DNA from 2 places in the Micromonospora sp. NPDC004704 genome. Region 2 is predicted to be linked to the other one. Evidence: predicted binding sites of a transcription regulator. Region 2 holds the regulator's gene; the other holds the start of a gene.

Region 1 (3,894 bases), on a different contig from region 2:
GGGGCCTTGACCGCGCAGACCTTGACGGTCTTGCGGATCGAGTTGACCACGAGCGTGGACAGGGCCTGGCCCTCGACGTCCTCGGCCACGATGAGCAGCGGCTTGCTGGTCTGGAGGACCTTCTCCAGCAGCGGCAGCAGCTCTTCGATGGCCGAGATCTTCTGAGTCGTGATCAGGATGTACGGGTCGTCGAGGACCGCTTCCTGCGACTCGGCGTCGGTCACGAAGTTGGGCGAGATGAAGCCCTTGTCGAACTGCAGGCCCTCGGTGACCTCCAGCTCGGTGGCGAGGGTGGAGCCTTCCTCGACGGTGATGACACCGTCGCGGCCGACCCGCTCCATCGCCTCGGCGATCAGGTCGCCGATGGTCGCGTCCTGCGCGGAGATGGTCGCCACGTGCGCGACCGACTCCCGGCTGCCGACCTCGACGGCCTTGGTGAGCAGCGCCTCGGACACCTTGGTGGCGGCCGCGTCGATGCCCCGCTTGAGACCGGTCGGGTTCGCCCCGGCGGTCACGTTGCGCAGGCCCTCGCGGACGAGTGCCTGGGCCAGCACGGTCGCGGTGGTGGTCCCGTCGCCGGCGACGTCGTTGGTCTTGGTCGCCACCTCCTTGACCAGCTGCGCGCCGAGGTTCTCGTAGGGGTTGGTGAGTTCGATCTCCTTGGCGATGGTCACGCCATCATTGGTGATCGTCGGTGCACCGAACTTCTTGTCCAGAACGACGTTGCGCCCGCGCGGGCCGAGGGTGACCTTGACCGTGTCGGCGAGCGTGTTGACACCGTGCTCCAGCAGGTGCCGGGCGTCATCCGAGAAGCTCAGAATCTTCGCCATGTTTTACTCGGGTCCCTTCACACAGCACTGCCCCGGCCCGGCATGCCGGTCCGGGGCAGTGATCACTGATCGGTCAGATCACTACTTCTCGATGACCGCGAGGACGTCGCGGGCGGAGAGTACGAGGTACTCCTCGCCGGCGTACTTAACCTCGGTGCCGCCGTACTTCGAGTAGAGGACCGTGTCGCCGACCTTGACGTCAACCGGGATCCGGTTGCCCTTGTCGTCGATGCGGCCCGGGCCGACGGAGAGGACAGTGCCCTCCTGCGGCTTTTCCTTGGCGGTGTCGGGGATCACGATGCCCGACGCCGTGGTCGTCTCAGCCTCGTTCGCCTGGACCAGGATCCGGTCCTCGAGCGGCTTGATCGCAACCTTGGTCGCGGTAGTCACGGGCATACCCTCCTGGGGTACTGGTTTCTGTGCTGACCAGCAAGCCGGCCAGCGTCAATCTGCCACATGCCACCGGGCGGGTCCGTCGTCGCGGGAGCCGGTCCGCCTGGCGTTTCAGCCACCGGACCGGAGCCCGGAAGCTGGCACCCTCAGACTGAGAGTGCTAACGGCAGGTTATGCCGGTGGCTAGCACTCCGTCAAGGAGAGTGCCAACATGGCGGCCGGCGTGTTCGGCGAAACCCCTTACCAGGACACCGGCGGACCGGCTCCGCCGCACCTTCCGGACGCCGCGCCCGTCCCACCAGCGATCGACGTGTACTGCCTCACATCCGGCGTGTGCTGCCTCACAATGACTCGATGGACCTCGACCAGCTCGCCGCGCTGCGTACTCCGGTCGGGTTGACCGCGCTCGCCGCGGCGGCCGAGTTGGCCGGCGGTGACCCGCTGGCCGCCGCCACCGCGCTCCGGTCGGCGGGCCTGCCCGGGCCGCTCGCCGCCACCGCCCTCACCCAGGCCGAGCTGCGCCGCCGCGCGGTCGGCAAGTTCGGCCCGGCCGCCGCCGGGATGTTCTTCACCCGCGCCGGCCTGGAGCAGGCCACCAGGGCGGTGGTCGCGGACCGGCGAGCGCGCCGGTTGCGGGCCGCCGGGGTGCGCACCCTGGCCGACCTCGGTTGCGGCCTCGGCGCGGACGCGCTCGCCGCCGCCCGCGCCGGGATCCGGGTGTACGGGGTGGAGGCCGACCCGGCCACCGCCGCGCTGGCCGCCGCGAACGCGGAGGCGGCCGGGCTGGCCGGCTGTTTCACCGTCGAGTGCGCCGACGCCACGAGTTTCGACCTGACCGGGATGGACGCGGTCTTCTGTGATCCGGCCCGGCGCTCGACCGGCGGCCGGCGGATCTTCGACCCGGCCGCCTACTCCCCGCCGTGGGACTTCGTCCTCGGCCTGGCCCGGCGGGTCCCGTGCACGGTGGTGAAGGTCGCTCCCGGCCTGGACCACGCGCTGATCCCGCCCGGCGCCGAGGCGGAGTGGGTCAGCGTCGACCGGGAACTCGTCGAGGCCGCCCTCTGGTGCGGCCCGCTCGCCGCAACTCCCCGCCGCGCCACCCTGCTCCGGCCCCCCGCTGCCGCTTCCGGTGGTACAAGGGCCCCTGCCCAACGCTCGGGCGAGACCGGGGACGACGGGGTCCGGGTGGCCGAGCTCACCGGGACAGGTGCCGTCGAGGCGCCGGTCGGCCCGATCCGTCGGTACGTCTACGACCCGGACGGCGCGGTGGTCCGGGCCCACCTGGTCGCCGAGTTCGCCCTCACCGTGGACGGCACTCTCGCCGACCCGGACATCGCCTACGTGTACGCCGACAAGCCGCGGCCGACCCCGTACGCCCGCTGTCTGGAGATCACCGACGTGCTGCCGTTCTCGCTGAAGCGGCTGCGCGGCCTGCTCCGGATGCGCGGGGTCGGTCGGGTGGAGATCCTGAAGCGGGGTTCGGCGGTGGATCCGGAGCGGCTCCGGCGCGATCTGCGGCTCGCCGGCACCGAGCCGGCCAGCCTGGTCCTGACCCGGGTGGCCGGCGCGCCCACCGTGCTGGTCTGTCAGCCGGTGGCTCCGAACCGGTAGGGTCCCGGCCGTGGCAGGTCAGGGGACCCCGGCAACGGCACTGCTGGTGAAGCAGAAGGTCGCGCACACCACCCACCCGTACGACGTGCCGGTGGAGTCGCCGCGTTACGGCGCGGAGGTGGCCGCGGCTCTCGGCGTGGACCCGGAGCGGGTGTTCAAGTCCCTGATCACCGAGGTCGACGGAGCGTTGACCGTGGCGGTCGTACCGGTCACCGGGGAACTGGACCTCAAGGCGTTGGCGGCGGCGGTGGGCGGCAAACGGGCGGCGCTGGCCGACCGGACCCTGGCCGAACGGACAACCGGTTACGTCCGGGGCGGGATCAGCCCGCTGGGCCAACGGAAACGGCTACCCACCGTAATCGATTCGTCAGCGGAGCGTTTCTCTACTGTGTACGTCTCCGCCGGTCGCCGGGGCCTTGAGCTCCAGCTCGCACCGGCCGACCTGATCCGGCTGACCAGCGCAATCAGCGCCTCGATCGCCGCCGGCGCCTGATCCGCGTACTGCCCACTATCGACCGACTTGCGGCTGCATGCCGGTACTTGGTCAGCCAATGACCGTCGTTGCGCTCTGTGCTTTTTCTTACACAAAATTGATAGCACTCGGCCGTACGGCGTGAGCCGACACCGACCCCCTTCGCGCCACGGTTCGGTCATTTGGCCCGCCGCGTGCCGAACCGGGCGGCAAATCGGCACGATCCGCCCAGGCGATTCAGGCCCATGACGGCCGGGTGTCAGTCGCGTTGCTGAATTGTTATCGCAGGCAACAAAACTCGTGGCCTCGGCACTCTTGTGCCTCACCCCGCGAGCGCAATACGTTGCCGGACACAACAAAAGTAAGTACGGCCCACTCTGAACACCCCTGCAGTGGCGGCGACCGCACCGAACAGACGCCGCACCACGCAACGACTCAGCGGACCGAACCCCACCCCCCGAAAGGACCCGAGCAATGCGCAAAGGGATCCTCACCATCGCCGCCGTGGGCCTCCTGGCCACCGGTGCCCTGACGGCCTGCGGCGACAGCTCCGACGACGCCGGCAGCGGCAGCGCCAAGACCCCGAAG
Region 2 (3,894 bases):
GCCCAGCGATGGCCCCTCTTGTAGAGAAAGAGTGGCTACCCCCGAAGGAATAGCCACTCTTTCTCTACAAGTGCGCGAACCAAGGGCCCGACGGGGGGCTCAGTGGCCGTTGAAGGCGTCTCGCATGCGGGAGAAGAAGCCGCCCTGTTTGCTCAGCTCGGCGACCTCCTCGCCTCTGGTCTTGGCGAAGTCGCGGAGCATGCGTTCCTGGTCGGCGTCGAGCTTGGTCGGCGTACGCACGTCCAGGTGGACGAAGAGGTCACCCCGTCCGGTGCCGCGCAGGTGCGGTACGCCACGGGCGCGCAGCCGCAGCGTGCTGCCCGGTTGGGTGCCCGGCTTCACGTCGACCGGTTCGTCGCTGTCCAGCGTCTTGATGGTGAGCCGGGTGCCCAGCGCCGCCGCCGTCATCGGCACGGTGACCCGGCAGTGCAGGTCGTCGCCCTTGCGGGAGTAGACGTCGTGGGTGCGTTCGTGGATCTCGACGTAGAGGTCACCGGCGGTTCCGCCGCCGGGGCCGACCTCACCCTGCTGGGCGAGCCGGATCCGCATGCCGTCCTCGACCCCGGCTGGGATCTTGACGGTCAGCGACCGGCGGGTACGGACCCGCCCGTCACCGGCGCAGGTCGGGCAGGGGTGCGGGATGACGGTGCCGTAGCCCTGGCAGACGGTGCACGGCCGGGACGAGACGACCTGGCCGAGGAACGTCCGCTGGACCGACTGGACCTCGCCCCGCCCACCGCACGCCTCGCAGGTGGCGAGGTGGGTGCCGGTGGCGGTGCCCGCACCGGCGCAGGTGGTGCAGAGTACGGCGGTGTCGACGGTGATCGGCGCCTCGACGCCGAACGCCGTCTCGTTCAGGTCGAGTTCGAGACGCAGGATGGCGTCGGCACCCGGACGGGTACGTGGACGGGGCCCACGGCTGCCGCCCGCGGCACCGAAGAACGCGTCCATGATGTCCTGGAAGCCGACGAACGGGCCGGCTCCGCCGGGTCCGGCGCCACCGCCGCCACCGCCGGGGGCCAACGGGTCCCCGCCGAGGTCGACGATCTGCCGTTTCTGGTCGTCGGAGAGGACCTCGTAGGCGGCGTTGATGTCCTTGAACTTCTCGTGCGCCTCCGGATCCGGATTGACGTCCGGATGGAACTGCCGCGCCAGCTTGCGGTAGGCGCGCTTGATCTCGTCGTCGGAGGCCTCCCGGCTGACGCCGAGAATCCCGTAGTAGTCCTTGGCCACTGTGTTCCGTGTCCCCATGTCAGTCGTGCCGTCCGCCGGTGTCGTCAGGTCAGCTTGTTGATCAGTTCCGTACCGGTGCCGCCCGCTGCACCGTTGCCCGTCAGTTCTGTGCCAGTAGGTCGCCCACGTATCGGGCGACGGCGCGTACGGTCGCGATGGTGCCGGGGTAGTCCATCCGGGTCGGCCCGAGCACCCCGAGCCCGCCGAGGATGTTGCTGCCGGTGCCGTACCCGGTGCTCACCACCGAGGTGGCGCGCAGGTTGTCGATCTCATTTTCGTCGCCGATCCGAATTCGGAGCGTACTGGGTTCGACCTCGCCGAAGAGCTTGAGCAGGATGACCTCTTCCTCCAGCGCCTCCAGAATCGGTCGCAGCGAGCCCTGGAAGTCGAGCAGCCCGCCTCGGGTCAGGTTGGCCGTGCCGGCGAGGGCGATCCGTTCCTCGTGTCGCTCGACGAGGGTTTCCAGCAGGACGGTCGCCAGCGTCGCCATGGCCGGACGCAGGTCGGGTGTGACCTCGTCGACCAGTGCCTGGACCAGCGGCGGGGTGTCGGAGAGCCGGCTGCCGACGAGCTTCTCGTTGATCAGTCGGCGCAGGTCGGTCACGTCGTCGGCGAGCAGCGGCGCGGGCATCTCGACCAGGCGCTGTTCGACCCGACCGGTGTCGGCGATCATGACGAACATGAGCCGGGTGGTGGAGATCGGCACCAGTTCCAGGTGGCGCACGGACGAACGGGCCAGGCTCGGGTACTGCACCACGGCGACCTGCCGGGTGAGCTGGGCGAGCAGCCGGACCGTACGGTGCACCACGTCGTCGAGGTCGACGGCGCCGACCAGGAAACGTTCGATGGCCCGGCGCTCGGCCGGGGTGAGCGGCTTGACCCGGGAGAGGCGGTCGACGAACAGTCGGTAACCGCGGTCGGTGGGCACCCGGCCGGCACTGGTGTGCGGCTGCCGGATGTAGCCCTCTTCTTCGAGCACGGCCATGTCGTTACGGACGGTGGCCGGTGAAACGCCCAGTTGGTGCCGCTCGACCAGGGCCTTGCTGCCGACCGGCTCCTGGGTGGAAACGTAGTCCTCCACGATCGCGCGCAGCACGTCGAGCTTGCGGTCGTCGAGACCCATCCTCACCTCCCTGCGACCGGGTCGGTGCGAGCACCCGGCCCACCAGTCTGGCACTCGACTGTAACGAGTGCCAGTCTACGACGTGGGCCCGACCGGTTGCGATGATCAATCGCGAGCCCGGCCGGAGATCTTGAGTGATCTGGTGGACGGTAACCGACCCCCTGTCGGCATAACAGCTTCAGTCGGCAATTGTCCAGTGAAGTCACTCGTGGTAGTTGGCGTCGTTTGATCGATACCCCTACCGTGACCCCATGACTGAACCACCCCGCCCTCCCGGAGAGGGCGGCCCCGGCGGTTACCCGCCGCCGGAACCGCCGACCACTCCGTTCACGTCGCCGGGCTCGTACTCGAGTCCGGACGAGGCGCCCCCGCCCGGTTACGGGCCGCCCCCGGCCGCCCCGCAGTACGGCGCGCCGAGCGCACCCCCGCCGGCCGGCGGCTACCCCCCGCCCGGCGGCTATCCCCCTCCGGGTGGCTACCCCCCGCCGGGTGCCTACCCGCCGCCCGCCGACGGTGGCTACCCGCCGCCCGGTGGCTACAACCCCGGTGGTTATCCCCCGGGCGCCGGCTATCCGGGCGGCGCGGCCCCGACCGGGTACGCGAACAGCGACGAGAAGACCTGGGCCCTGATCGCGCACTTCGGCGGCATCATCGTCGGGTTCATCGCCCCGTTGATCGCGCTGCTCGCCAAGGGCAACGAGTCGCCGACCGTACGGGTGCACGCGGTCGAGGCGCTGAACTTCCAGATCACCTGGGCGGTCGCCACGCTGATCGCGGTCATCTTGAGTGTCTGCTCGTTCGGAATCCTCTTCTTCCTGCCCTTCATCACCTGGATCGTGATCATCGTGTTCTCGATCCTCGGCGGTCTGAAGGCGAACGGAGGCTCGGTTTACCGGTACCCGATGACGTACCGCCTGGTGAAGTAACCATCACTCAGGGATGATCCGCTGGCTCGGGGCGGTCCGGACCGGCCCGAGCCAGCGCCCGCCCGACCGGGGGTCAGGGCAGCAGGTCGCGTACCACGGCGTCGGCGAGCAGCCGGCCCCGCAGGGTCAGCACCGCCCGGCCGGCCGCGTACTCGGGACGGCTCAGCAGACCGTCGGCCAGGGCCCGTTCCGCGCCGACCCGACCGGCATCGTCGAGCCCGGCCAACGGCAGTCCCGAGTCCAGGCGCAGCCGCAGCATCACGTCCTCCACGTGCTGATCGTCCCCGGTGAGCAGTTCCCGGGCGTGGCCGGGAGACTCACCGGCGGCCAGGCGGGACGCGTACGCGGTGGGGTGTTTGACGTTCCACCAGCGCACGCCGCCGACGTGGCTGTGCGCCCCCGGCCCGAGGCCCCACCAGTCCCCGCCGGTCCAGTAGAGCAGGTTGTGCCGGCACCGGGCGTCGGCGGTGCGGGCCCAGTTGGAAACCTCGTACCAGGAGAAACCGGCCGCGCCGAGGGCTGCCTCCGCGGCCAGGTAGCGGTCCGCCGCCACGTCGTCACTGGGGTACGGCAGCTCGCCGCGCCGCATCCGACCGGCCAGCCGGGTGCCGT

Evidence for each region. Region 2 encodes HrcA, which represses chaperone genes, less so after heat shock. Its sites were predicted from a motif close to GGTTNGCACNCTCNNNNNGAGNGTGCNAACC; they were not measured.
Region 1: the regulator HrcA is predicted to act here: its motif matches at 1,359-1,389, upstream of groES (co-chaperone GroES).

Annotation. Positions count from the first base shown of each region.
Region 1 is NZ_JBSGCD010000069.1:2,819-6,712, forward strand. Features, by position in the region: gene groL (chaperonin GroEL) at 1-830, opposite strand, end outside; gene groES (co-chaperone GroES) at 912-1,226, opposite strand; gene ACWEFB_RS37835 (THUMP-like domain-containing protein) at 1,578-2,834, shown strand; gene ybaK (Cys-tRNA(Pro) deacylase) at 2,845-3,327, shown strand; gene ACWEFB_RS37845 (substrate-binding domain-containing protein) at 3,781-3,894, shown strand, end outside.
Region 2 is NZ_JBSGCD010000003.1:62,207-66,100, reverse strand. Features, by position in the region: gene dnaJ (molecular chaperone DnaJ) at 100-1,233, opposite strand; gene hrcA (heat-inducible transcriptional repressor HrcA) at 1,334-2,356, opposite strand; gene ACWEFB_RS04555 (DUF4870 domain-containing protein) at 2,608-3,282, shown strand; gene hemW (radical SAM family heme chaperone HemW) at 3,356-3,894, opposite strand, start outside.